One region of the Arthrobacter sp. LT660 genome, then DNA from elsewhere that is predicted to be linked to it. Evidence: riboswitches for the same ligand, from Rfam matches in the RefSeq annotation. Region 1 holds a riboswitch; the other holds the start of a gene.
The links. Region 1 has a riboswitch for S-adenosylmethionine ahead of AC0QSG_RS10900 (OsmC family protein). Riboswitches for the same ligand answer to the same signal wherever they lie in the genome.

Region 1 (6,238 bases):
TACGGGCTGGAGCAGCACGCCGCACTGCGCGGCCGGCGGGCGTAAATCGCCTCCCCGGTGGATCGGTCAGGACCGTTTGGATATGGATCGCCGGTAAGGGCGATTCGCGCCGTGGCCACTGGATAAGGTGGCCTCATGATCAACTCAGCTTCCCTCCACTCGGACATCTCCAGACTCGGCCGCGAAACGGACATGTTCCTGGCCACGATCGAGTCGCTGGCGGACGACGAACTTCCCCGGCCGTCGCTGTGCGGGAGCTGGAGCCGCGCCGACGTCATTGCGCACTTGGCCTCCAACGGTCGCGCCCTGGTCAAGCTCATTGATTGGGCCGTCACGGGCGAGGAGCAGCAGCCCTACGCGTCCCGGGAGGTCCGCGACGCGGAGATCGCGGAGATCGCCGCCCGCCCGCGGAAGGAACTGCTCGATGCTTTCCGGGAGTCCGCGGCGTACTTCTCCGAGCAGGCCCGGCGGCTGACGGGCGACCTTGCGGTCGAGGAGGTGCACCTGCACGGCAAGCGGATCCCCGTGCTCTCCATCGTGGCACTGCGCATCGCCGAGGTCGTCGTCCACCACAACGACTTGGACACCGCCTGGACCATAGAGGAGGCCGATCCCGACTCGGTGCTCGACGCCCTCGAGGCGGCGGTGCGCACCATGCGGGCCAAGGACGCCCCCGGAATGACCCTGGTGACGGAGGAGCGCGACGAGTGGGTGATCGGCGACGGCGCCCTGCGCGTGGAATCGGACCGGGAGGGCCTGCTCGAATGGCTGTCCCGTGGCCATGCCGGATATTTGGAAGCCGACGGCCCCCTGCCGACGCTGCCCCCCTGGTGACGCCGTACCCCTCAAGCGCGAAAACGCCCCCGCCGGTCTCATCGGCGGGGGCGTTTTCATGTGCCGCCTCTTGGGTTTGGCACGCGTTCCCGCCACTTGGGGGAAGGCGGGAACGAAAGATCCAAGCGGCTTGGGGGAAGCATTGGATCTGTTGGAACACTACCCGGGAGTAATCATTTTGTAAAACGCGGCATTGCCTGGCGTGTCGGCGTCGTTGAAGGGGGTCGGCCGGTCCAAACAGCGTGGGCCGGTCCAAACAACAGAGTGCCCCCGCCCTGCCTAGGGGTGGGGGCACTGGTTCTGCATCGGCATTGGCCTGGTCCGATGCTGGCGGGCCCGCCACTTGGGGGACGGCGGGGCCGCGTGATCCTGTTGGCCCTTGGGGGAGGCCGTTTGGATCTACCTAAGAGACTAGACCTTGAGTGACGAATCTTGTCAAGGTCTGTTGGGGTCCTGATGAAAATTGATCTCTGGCCGGGTGCGGATCGCTGTGCTGCTTGCGCTCGGAACGCGCCTCCACACTGTGGGATTCGACGGCGGCGAGGGATTGCCGATACGTGCCGACCCGAGCGCGTACGACGCCGGCGCGCACCGGCGTCGTACGCTGTGAGTCCACCTACCGAAGGAGCACCAGCATGCACGACGCCGGATCCCGCCTGATCTTTGGATGCATGGGCCTGGGCGGTGGTTGGGGCGCCGGCCCGCTCGAGGCCGCCGACGTTTCCGAGGCGCACCGCGCCGTCGACGCCGCGCTGGAGGCCGGGATCACCGTGTTCGACCACGCGGACATCTACCGCAACGGGAAGTCGGAGGAGGTGTTCGGCCGCGTCCTCGCCGAACGCCCCGAGCTCCGCGACCGGCTCCACCTGCAGACCAAGTGCGGCATCATCCTCGGGACGACCGAGACCCCGGGACGCTACGACGCCTCCGCCGCGACCATCGCCGCCCGGGTCGAGGACAGCCTGCGGCGCCTGGGCGCGGACCACGTGGACACGCTACTCATCCACCGGCCGGACCCGCTGGCCACCCCGGCCGAGATCGCTGGCGCCTACGCCGATCTCAAGGCCGCCGGCAAGGTGCGCCGGCTGGGCGTCTCCAACATGTCCGCCGAGCAGATGGCTGCGCTGCAGTCCGCCCTCGACGAGCCGCTGGCCGTCAACCAGTTGGAGATGAGCCTCCACCGGCTCGGCTGGCTGGAGGCCGGCGTCCTCGTCAACCACGCGGAGGGCGCCGACGTATCCTTCCCGCGGGGCGCGCTCGAATACTGCACCGCCAACGGCGTCGAACTCCAGGCCTGGGGCCCGCTGGCCCAGGGGCGCTACAGCGGCCGGCCGGCCGACGGCGCGGGGACGGAACCGGCGGACGCGGAGGCTTCCCGCATGGTCGCCGCCCTGGCGCGACGCTTGGATTGCGCGCCGGAGTCCGTCGTACTGGGCTGGCTGATGCGCCACCCCGCGAATATCCGGCCCGTCGTCGGGACGTCGAACCCCGGCCGCATCGCGGCCTGCGCCGACGCCGAACGCGTCGCCGAGGCCATGGCCTCCGACGACTGGTACGCCCTCTGGACGGCCGCGCGCGGACGCCCGCTGCCGTAGTCCCCTGCCCTATCAGGCCGGGTTCGCGGCCACCTCGATCTCCACCGGCGTCGGGTTGGCGAACAGGTCCAGCACCGGGCAGCGTTCGTCGACGGTCCGCCGCAGTTCGTCGTAGCTCTCCTGCGATTCCGGTCCGGTGATGACCACACGCAGGCGAACCGCGGAAAAGCCCGGCCGGACCGTTGCGTCGGCGCCGAACAGACCGCGCACGTCGAGGTCCCCCTCGGCGTCGATCGTGATGTCGTCTACCCGGATGCCGAGCTGATGGGCGTACAACCTGTAGACCACCACCTGTCAGGAGGCCAAGGCGCCGAGCGCGTATTCCACCGGGCTCGCCGCCGCGTTGTCGCCGGCCAGCCCGGCCGGCTCGTCGACGGTGAATTCGTGTCCTCCGGTCGTGATGCGGGTGGCCACCGAACCCTCGCCGGCCCCCCGTGCGCCATACGTCAGGCGGGCGTTCGCTGCGTCGGCGGCGATTTTGCCGGACCAGAAGGCTCCGGCGTCGTCGAGCCGCGCGGCGCGAACCTCGTTCAGATCCTGCAGGGAAGTCTGGGTCATGACCGATCCTTGGTGTCGTGGCGCATGCCAGGCACGTCGCCATACTTACGCCGCCCAAGCCGGGCCGGCGTCGAATCCTCACCTGGGGCACCCCGCTACAGCGGGAGGGTTGCCGTCCAACCGGCCAGGGCCCGTGGTTGGAACTCTTGATTCTCCGACGAGTCTGACGGGGGATGGCGGGTTGGTTCAAGGGTTTCGTCACGAACCGCAACTCGCCGAAACATGTCGACGCGGGCGGTTTCGGCGGCGGCCTTCGCCTAAACGGCCGTGCCGGAGCAGAATGGGAGCCGTCAGCCGGATCCGGCAATTGCCCAGAACCCATGCTGAACACGTTCGGCGGCTCTTAGCTTTGATCCACCGAGCCGCAGTGATTACTCGGCTGATTGCTTGAGTCCTTGAGCAACCTGACGTTGGGCGTTGTGGATGGTCCGGCCTCGCTGCCGTTGGTGTTCCACGTTGGTTTCCGGGTGGCGCCGCGGGGCGGCTGGTGGATGGTTTTCCTAGGCTGGTTGTGGTGGTGCGTGGACGGCGGCGAAGAGCTTCTCCCATGCTTGTTGCCAGGGCCATGCTTCGGGCAGGCGTAATCGGATTTTCCGGGCGCTGGCGGCGATTCGCGCCGGGACGTTGACCAGTTTGGTGCGGATGGTGGCGGTCCTGGCCTTGCCGAATTTCCCGACCGCGAGCATCCCTGCGGTGCGGGTGAGGTTGTAGGCCATGGCCGCGATGCCCAGCCACGCGCCGTTGGCGCCGAAGTGCCCGGAGGGAAGGTGGGCCAGGGCGCTGTTTTTCAGGTCGGCGTTGACCTGTTCGATGATGGCGTGTTTGCGGTGGACCTTGTCGGCGGCGACCGTGTCCAGGACGTCGTCGGCGACGGTGGTGAAGAACGCGTGGAACCGGTGCGCCTCGAACAACGTCCCCTGTCCCGGTCCGGCTTGCCGGTTCAGTTCCGGGATGCGGCGGACGACGAGCCGGCCGTTGACGTGGTCGCTTTTGCTGCGGGAGGAGAACGCCGTGAAGGGTGTTTCGGCGACTTCGGCGCGGGAGATCCACGTGCCGGCGGCCTCGTCGAAGACGGCGTCGGTGTATTCGATGCTCTTCCACGCGGAGTCCTCGATGCCGGCGATGGCCCGTTTCACCGCTGGGTCCATGCGCACGGTGACCGAGACATCTGCTCCGCCAGCCAGTGCGGCGGATAACGGTGCGTGGCCGTAGTAGGCCGAATCGAAGCGGCAGAGCACCGGCGGGCCGGCCTGGACGCGTTTGACGGTCGCCAACGCGTCGGCGATCAGGCGCTTGGCGCCGCGGGCGGAGTTCGCCGCGCCCTTGCGCAACCGTTGGGCCAGGATCACCGGGGCGGTGTCCTTCGTGGACGCGGTCGCCAGCAGGGAGTTCAGTCCGCGGATCCCGGAATATCCGTATCCGGAGCCCTGCTTCTGGTAGCCGTGGACCTCCACGATCGTGTCGTCGACATCGACGAACACGAAGTCGGATGCTCCGGGGTGTCCCAGCAACGGGGCCCGGTCGGCGAGGTTGGCCAGGAAGAGGGAAGCGACAGCGTCGATCTGGCGGACGTGTCCAAAGGTGAAGGATCGCAGGAACGATCCCAGGGTCGAGGGCGCATAGGCGGCGTTGAAAACACGGTTCATCCCGCCGTGGCGCAACAGGGACATGTCGTCGATCGAATCGGCGCCGGCAACCATCCCGGCCACCAGCGAAGCGACCTTCAACCCCGCGTTCGCTCCCTTGTCGGTGGGCACCGTGAGCCGCCGGTCCGCCAAATCGTGCAGCCCAGTGCCCCGGGCCAATTCCATGATGGGAACCAGCCCCGCGGCAGCGATGAGGTTGGGCTCGTCGAAGGAAACTGACACGGCGGCGGCACTGTGAGAAACTTGCATCTGCGAGATGCCCTTCTATTTCAGGATTGTTGTTCTATCGCAAGTCCAATTTTCCCTGAAATGCTGGGCATTTCGTCTTTAATTACGCGCGGCCCCGCCACAGCTCCTCAGTGGATCAAGGCTTAGGCCAGCGAGGATTCGGCCGAAAGGGAAAAGATCGTGCAGGGTGCGGAGCCGGAAGTGCGGGGAACCGCGCTCGCGCTCGCGGCCGTCTCGGGACGCCCCATCCGGCGAGCTGGCGGGACCCGGGACGGGAGCACTCGCGGGGTGCCCGCTGGTGGCGCGCCGCCGTCGTGCCGTGGCCTTTGTCCCGTTGCCACTGTGCCGTCTGGCGGAACGCCTCCGTGGCTCAGTGCGCTGGCGTCCCTAGGCTGGATGGGGAGGGGACCCCTGCGCTTGCGCAGGGCCGCCCCACCCAGGCCGCGGGTCCGCGAGGACCTCTGCGCGACGACGAGCAACAGGAGTGCGCCATGACCACAGTTCAGATTCCCGACTACACCACCGACGAGTTCTTCGGCCTCGAGGACAAGTGGCTCGAGACCGCTCCCGGCGAGGTCACCCACTACCACGAGCTCGGCGAGGGCACCCCGATCCTCTTCCTGCACGGTTCCGGCACCGGCGTCACCGCGGCCGCGAACTGGTGGCTGAACCTCCCGGAGATCTCCGAACTCGGCCGCTGCATCGCGATCGACTCGATCGGCTACGGCCAGTCAATCGTGGCGCCGGGCACCGAGTACGGCATCAAGGAATGGGTCCGCCACTCCGTGCGCGTGCTGGACGCGCTGGGCATCGACAAGACCTGGATCGTGGGCAACTCGATCGGCGGCTGGGTGGCGATGCAGTTCGCCATCGACTTCCCGGAGCGACTGCTGGGCATCGTCTCCATGGGCACCGGCGGGGCGAAGAAGACCGCGGCGCTGTCCGGCCACGCGAAGCCCGAGCTGTCCGAGGCCGGCATCCGCCGAACGCTGGAGCAGTTCGTCGTGGACAAGTCGCTCGTCACGGACGAGCTCGTCTCGCTGCGCTACCAGTCCGCGCTGAACGACACCGCCTCCGACCGACTCGTCGAGGTCGTCACGGCCCGCGACCGGGACCGCGACGCCCTCCCCCTGGACTTCGACGTGCTCTCCAAGTTGGAGATCCCGGTCCTGCTCATCCACGGCATGCAGGACGTCGTCATCCCGCCCTCGCGCACGTGGGAGCTGCTCAACGTGATCCCCACCGCGGACGCGCACATCTTCAGCCAGTGCGGCCACTGGTCCCAGGTGGAGCGTGCCGAGGAGTTCAACTCGGTCATCAAGGAGTACCTCGCGGCCCGGGGCGTCGGCGGCAAGTAGCGCATCCGGCAGGACCAGG
Region 2 (6,238 bases), 200 kb from region 1:
TCGCCCCGGCCGTAGAGGTCGATGATCGCCTCGTAGATCGACTCGTGCGCGGGACGGTAGAAGTCGATGCCTCGGAGGACCTCGACGCAGTCCGCAATGGCGTCCTTGGAAAGCATCATGCCGCCGAGCACACTTTGCTCGGCCACGAGGTCCTGCGGCGGGGTGCGCCCGAACTCCGCCTCCCGCGAACCCTTGGGCTCCGCTTGCGTCAACGACACGACAATTACCTTCCAGGTGAACGTGGGCGGCCTGCGGCGCGCCCTGAAGACTCCAGTATCACAGCGGGTTCCCACACCCTGGGGCCATTGAGTAGCCATGTGGATGGAGCTGTGGCAAACCAGCCTCTTATCCACAATTGGACCGAAGACCTTGCCACCATAGACCCTTAATCGGCCCAGCCCAACACGCTTATCCACAGCCCGTGTGGAGAACCTGTGGGTACTACGGCGTGTTGCGTGCACAGACTGGGGATGACCCTGTGGATGACAAAGTATTTTAGTCCTCAATAGGTGTCTGACTAGGCAGTTAGTAGATGTCGGACAATTGCGGGAAATTAGTTTCCCGAGAACATTCAGGTCGACGTTGCATGTTTACTGCCGAGTAAACACCTAGGGGTGCCACCGGTTACCCACATATCCCCAACTTATCCACAGACACGCCCGCGATTCGTCTCCGCAAGCCGCGCGGGTCGTCCGTTTCCACGGCGTAGGTACCGGGTTCATGCTGGATGACGCAGGGATGACAGGGGCGCCGTGGGTTGGTGGGAGGCGGCGTGGACTGGCCAGGTGTCCCGCGTGCCTGCTTTCGCAGGGTCGGCCACCGCACCATCAGAAGGTCCCCGACCGTGCCGTACCCGACCGGCGGCCAGAGAGCCCCTCTGGCCGCGAACGGTCCTTGTGGCCCGTCTGGGGCACTGCGATACTGTGCGCATGACCGAAGCCAAGACGAAGCCGCGCCACGGGGATCCGGCCGGCTTCGGCGCCTACCACTACCGCTACGCGTCCGGTCGCGAGGGCGACGCGTGCGCCGTCGGATTCTCACCCCGGGGCGCCGGGCTCTCGCTGTACGGACTGACGTACGGCTCCGACGCCGCAGCGCTCCTGCCGCGACTCGGCAAGCACCGGACCGGGGCCGCCTGCCTCTACGTCAACAAGCTCGACGACGTCGACCTCCGCGTCCTCGCGGAACTAACCGCCGCGGGATACCGTCACGTCATGGCCGAACTCCACGCCGGCGGCACGGCACCCCAAACCACCTAGCGGCCCGCCCGCCACAAAGGAGCACACGATGTTCGGAATGAGCCCTCCGGAGCTGTTGATCACGGTTCTGGTCGCCGGGGGCCTGGTCTGGCTCCTGGTGGCCTCCATCGCCAACAGGCCACGAAACCAGACCAACGAGGAGGACGACTACATTGCGCGCCTGAACGCGGCGGCGGCGGAGCAGCAGCGGCAGGAGACGGAGCGCGCCGACAGGATCCGGCGGGCCACCGTGGAACGCTCAACGGCCGCCGCCAGGGCTTCCTCCGGCCGCACCGGCCAGGGCGCTTCGTACGCCGCGAGCCGCGCGGCCAGTGCGCAACACCCTCCCGGAGGGACACCGGATCCCGCCTATCTGGAGACACTGCAACTGATCCGCGCGGGCAAGACGGTGGAGGCGATCCGCAAGGTACGTCGGGACACGGGCGCGTCTCTGGGCGAGGCCACGAAGGTCGTCAATTCCATGCGCTCCGCCTGACCGCGCCAACGCGACCGGGACGGCTTATCACGGCGGTTTAAACGAGCGCGGATTCCTGCAGCTTGCGGAATTCGGACCCGTGGAAGACCAGCGGTTCATTTACGTCGCCGTGGGACTCGTGCCCGTGTACGCGCAGGATCACCACGTCGTGGTCGCCAGCGGATACTTCCTGTTCCACGCTGCAATCCAGCCAGAGGGCTGCGTCGTCCAGAAAGAGCGCACCCTCCTCGGTGGTTTCGATCTTGAGTCCCGCGAAACGGTCCCCGTCGCGGGAAGCAATCTGTCGGCAGACACCCTCGTGGAGTTCCCCCAGAACGGACACGCCGATCCGCGCGGCGCCGCGCACGATCGGCCAGGTCCGGGAGGTCTTTTGGACGGCGAACATGACGAGCGGTGGATCCAACGAGACGCCCACGGTGAAGGACGAGGCGACGATGCCCTGCGGCTTTCCGTCCACCGTGGCGCACAGAGCGGCGATCCCGGAGGGGAAGCGGGCGAACGAGTTGCGTAGCGAGTCCGGCTGGAGTCTTCCTGTCAGCGGCATGGTGTTCCTTCGCGTGCTCGGCACTTGCCGCTCCGGGGCATCCGGGCGGCCGAATCATCACCTGGAGCACCCCACTACCGAAAGAGGGTTGCCGTCCAACGAGCCAGGGCTTCGCGTTGGCGCTCTTGATTCACCCACAACGCTAGGCCGGACGGAGGGACGGGGTCAAAGACCCACGCAACATTTCGCAAGGAGACGCGGAAGGGCCCCGCCAACAGGCGGGACCCTTCCGTGTTCAAGCACTCGTTCGGACGGGACGGATCCCGCCGCGTACGTGACTACTTTGCCGCGATGACCTGCAGGTCGAGCGTGGCGGAGACGTCCTCGTGCAGTCGCACGGTCGCCTGGTAGTTGCCGGTCGACTTGATGTGCTCCGGCATTTCAACCTTGCGCTTGTCGATGGCACCGAGACCGGCGGCCTGGACCGCCTTGGCGATGTCCTCGGCCTTGACGGTTCCGAACAGACGGCCGGAAGCACCGGCCTTGACGGTCACCTTGACCGGCTTGGCGGACAGCGCAGCAGCAAGCTGCTGCGCGTCTTCCAAGTTGGCAACGGCGCGGGCGGCACGGCCGGCCTTGATGGACTCGACCTGCTTCTCGCCACCCTTGGTCCAGGTCAGGGCGAAACCGCGGGGAAGAAGGTAGTTACGGGCGTAACCGTTCTTCACCTCGACAATGTCGCCTGCGGCACCGAGTCCGGTGACTTCGTGGGTCAGAATGAGCTTTGCCATGTTGGTATCCCTTCCTTAGCCGCGGCCAGCGCCGGAGTAAGGCAGCAGGGCAACTTCGCGCGCGTTCTTGATGGCCTGGGCGATCTTGCGCTGCTCCTGGACGGAGACGCCGGTCACGCGACGGGCACGGATCTTTCCGCGGTCGGAGATGAACTTGCGCAGCAATGCGACGTCCTTGTAGTCGATGACCTTGACGTCAGCGGCCTTCAGGGGGTTGGACTTTGGTTTGGGCTTACGGAGTTCAGCCTTAGCCATCGTGGAGCTCCTTTGATCTAGTGGAGCCCGCAGAAAGGTTCTGCGGGATGGTGAATATGGTGTTTAGAAAGGCGGTTCGTCAGAGCCGGGGTTGCTGCCCCAGCCACCACCGCCGCCGCCGGAGGACGACGAGGAGGAGGAGGACGCCCACGGGTCTTCCGCCGGGGCGCTCCAGTTTCCACCGGAGTTGCCGCCGCCGAATCCGCCCGAGTTGCCGGCGTTGCCGCCGCCGAACCCGCCGGAGTTGCCGCCGCCACCGCCGGAGCGCTGGGTGCGGGCGACCTTGGCAGAGGCGTAGCGCAGCGAGGGGCCGATTTCATCGACCTCAAGCTCGGTGACCGTGCGCTTTTCGCCTTCCTTGGTTTCGTAGGAACGCGACTTCAGCCGACCCTGGGCGACGACTCGCATGCCCTTGGTCAGCGTCTCGGCGACATTTTCGGCAGCTTCGCGCCACACCGATGCGCGGAGGAACAGCGTTTCGCCGTCCTTCCACTCGTTGGTCTGGCGGTCGAAGGTCCGCGGGGTGGAAGCGATGGTGAAGTTCGCCACCGCCGAACCGGACGGAGTGAAACGAAGCTCCGGGTCACTGGTGAGATTACCGATGACCGTGATGATGGTCTCGCCTGCCATGGTGCCTCCTGTTGTCGGTCTCTACGTAAAGGAAACGCAGACTACTCTGCGGTGACCTTCTGCTCTTCCGGACGGGTGATCTTGGTGCGCAGGATGGTCTCGTTCAGAGACAGCTGGCGGTCAAGTTCCGCGGAAGTCGCCGGGGTGGCGGTGAAGTTGACGACAGCGTAGATCGCTTCGGTCTTCTTCTGGATTTCGTAGGCCAGGCGACGGCGGCCCCAGATGTCGACGTTGTCGATGGTTCCACCATCGTTGCGGACGACGTCCAGGAACTTGCCGAGAGTCGGCTCCACGGTACGCTCATCGACCTCGGGGTCGATCAGTACCATCAATTCGTAATTACGCATGTGAACCCACCTCCTTTGGGCTAAACGGTCACGGTCTTTCCGTAACAGGAGGTTCTTTGCGTTGGCTGCCGCCACGCCCGACTACGGGCACGGCGGAAACAGCCTGAACCATCCTACCGGATGTCCGAACCCCAGACTAACCCCGCCGTGCCGCCCGCACTCGGCCGCCGGTCGACTTGTGGATCGCGCCCGCCGCCCCCGGGCGTGTGGACGCCGAGTCCACCCGCCTAGGTTGCGTCAGCGTCCATCCAGTCCCGCAGCAGCACACACATGGTGATGACGTCGCTGCGCACGCCGTCGAACACGTGGGCGGCAAGCCGCCGGCCCTCGACGACGAACCCCGCCTTCTCGTAGGCCCGCAGCGCGCGCGGATTGAAGGCGTGGACCTCCAGCCCGATGCGGAACAGGTCCGTTTGCGTGAACACGTACTCCAGCAACAGCCGAACCGACGCCGTTCCGAGACCGCGGTCCCGCCCGCCCGGTCCCAGTAGAATCCGCAGTCCGCACGCCTGGTTCCGCGGCTCCCAGTCGTTGAGGACGATCTCCCCGAGGCAGGCGCCGGTGGCGGCATCGACGACGGCAAGATCCATGCGGTCCGGCTGGTCCGCCCGGGTCCGGTACCAGTCCAGCGTCTCGTCGTCGAGCACGCCCGTGGCCGCCTCTAGTTCCGCCGTGCTGTGCACGCTTCCGGTGAGGCGCAGCACCTCGGGATCGGCGAGGATCGGCCCCATCGCCCCGATGTCCGCCTCGGTGAACGGCCGCAACAGGAAACCCTGTCCGAGCAGGGTCGGCTTGTGCGTGAAGATCGTCTGACGCGTCGGTCCGGACATGTCCGCTCCCCCATCTACTTTGCCGCCGTTGGTGGTGTCAGTCCCGGAAGAAGGCCTCCGCGACCCTGGCCAGTCCCAGAGGGTCCTCGACGCCGCACATTTCCCGGGCCGAGTGCATGGAGAGCAAAGGGATGCCGACATCCAGCGTGCGGATGCCGAGACGCGTTGCGGTCAAGGGACCGATGGTCGAACCGCACGGCAGCGCGTTGTTGGAGACGAATTCCTGGTAGGGAACGCCGGCCACGCCGGATAGGCGGGACCACAGCGCGGCACCGAAGGCATCGGTCGTGTAGCGCTGGTTGGCATTGATCTTCAGTAGCGGCCCGCCGCCGGGCAGGGGCCGGTTGGCCGGGTCGTGCCGCTCGCCGTAGTTGGGGTGCACCGCGTGCCCGGCGTCGGCCGAGACGCACACCGAGTCCGCATAGGCCCGCGCGCGGTGGTCGGCACCGGCCCCGAGCCCGGCGGAAATCCGCTCCAGGACCTCCTGCAGCAACGGACCGCAGGCGCCGGAGCGCGACGCGGAACCGACCTCCTCGTGGTCGAACGCCGCCAGCACCGCAATGTGGTCTCCGTCCCCGGCCCGGCGGTGCGCCTCGAGCGCTGCCAGCGAAGCGTGCACGGACGAGAGGTTGTCCAACCTTCCCGAGGCGAAGAACTCGCCGTCGGCGCCGAAGACGGCGGGCGCCTGTGCGTCCGCGATGACGACGTCGTAGCCACCGATGTCTTCCGGCTCCAGCCCCGCGGAACCCGCCAGCACACCCAGGAGATCGGCATGTGAGGGATCGCCGAGCCCCCAGACGGGATTCATGTGCCGCTGCTTGTCCAGCGTCAGGCCGTCGTTGACATTGCGGTCCAGGTGGATGGCCAGTTGCGGAAAGCGCAGCAGCGCTCCGGTGCGGGCCAGGTGTTCCGTCCCGTCCCGCGCGACGAGCCGGCCCGCCAGGAGCAGTTCGCGGTCCAGCCAGGAGTTCAGCAGCGGTCCGCCATAGACCTCGACGCCCGCCTGCAGCCAGCCGTCGCGGCCCGTGGTCGGCTTGGGCTTGAGTTTGAAGGTCGGCGAGTCGGTGTGCGAGCCCAGGATGCGGAATCCGGTGGTGGGGCCGGCGCTTCCGGGTACCATCCACGCGACGACGGCGCCGTCGCGCACCGTGTAGCGCGCGCCCGGCG

Region 2: it holds a riboswitch for S-adenosylmethionine, as region 1 does, so the genes downstream of both, AC0QSG_RS11905 (flavin reductase family protein) here and AC0QSG_RS10900 (OsmC family protein) in region 1, are expected to answer to the same signal.

What each region holds. Positions count from the first base shown of each region.
Region 1 is NZ_CM149651.1:2,357,042-2,363,279, reverse strand. It holds gene AC0QSG_RS10920 (flavin reductase family protein) at 1-45, shown strand, start outside; gene AC0QSG_RS10915 (maleylpyruvate isomerase family mycothiol-dependent enzyme) at 136-834, shown strand; gene AC0QSG_RS10910 (aldo/keto reductase) at 1,470-2,429, shown strand; gene AC0QSG_RS10905 (OsmC family protein) at 2,442-2,705, opposite strand; gene AC0QSG_RS10900 (OsmC family protein) at 2,724-2,987, opposite strand; SAM riboswitch class IV at 3,024-3,139, opposite strand; gene AC0QSG_RS10895 (IS1380 family transposase) at 3,488-4,882, opposite strand; gene AC0QSG_RS10890 (alpha/beta fold hydrolase) at 5,353-6,219, shown strand.
Region 2 is NZ_CM149651.1:2,557,396-2,563,633, forward strand. It holds gene dnaB (replicative DNA helicase) at 1-218, opposite strand, end outside; partial or broken gene AC0QSG_RS11895 (DUF1801 domain-containing protein) at 972-1,259, shown strand; gene AC0QSG_RS11900 (hypothetical protein) at 1,288-1,734, shown strand; gene AC0QSG_RS11905 (flavin reductase family protein) at 1,772-2,278, opposite strand; SAM riboswitch class IV at 2,294-2,409, opposite strand; gene rplI (50S ribosomal protein L9) at 2,557-3,009, opposite strand; gene rpsR (30S ribosomal protein S18) at 3,025-3,264, opposite strand; gene AC0QSG_RS11920 (single-stranded DNA-binding protein) at 3,328-3,894, opposite strand; gene rpsF (30S ribosomal protein S6) at 3,936-4,241, opposite strand; gene AC0QSG_RS11930 (GNAT family N-acetyltransferase) at 4,469-5,071, opposite strand; gene AC0QSG_RS11935 (M18 family aminopeptidase) at 5,109-6,238, opposite strand, start outside.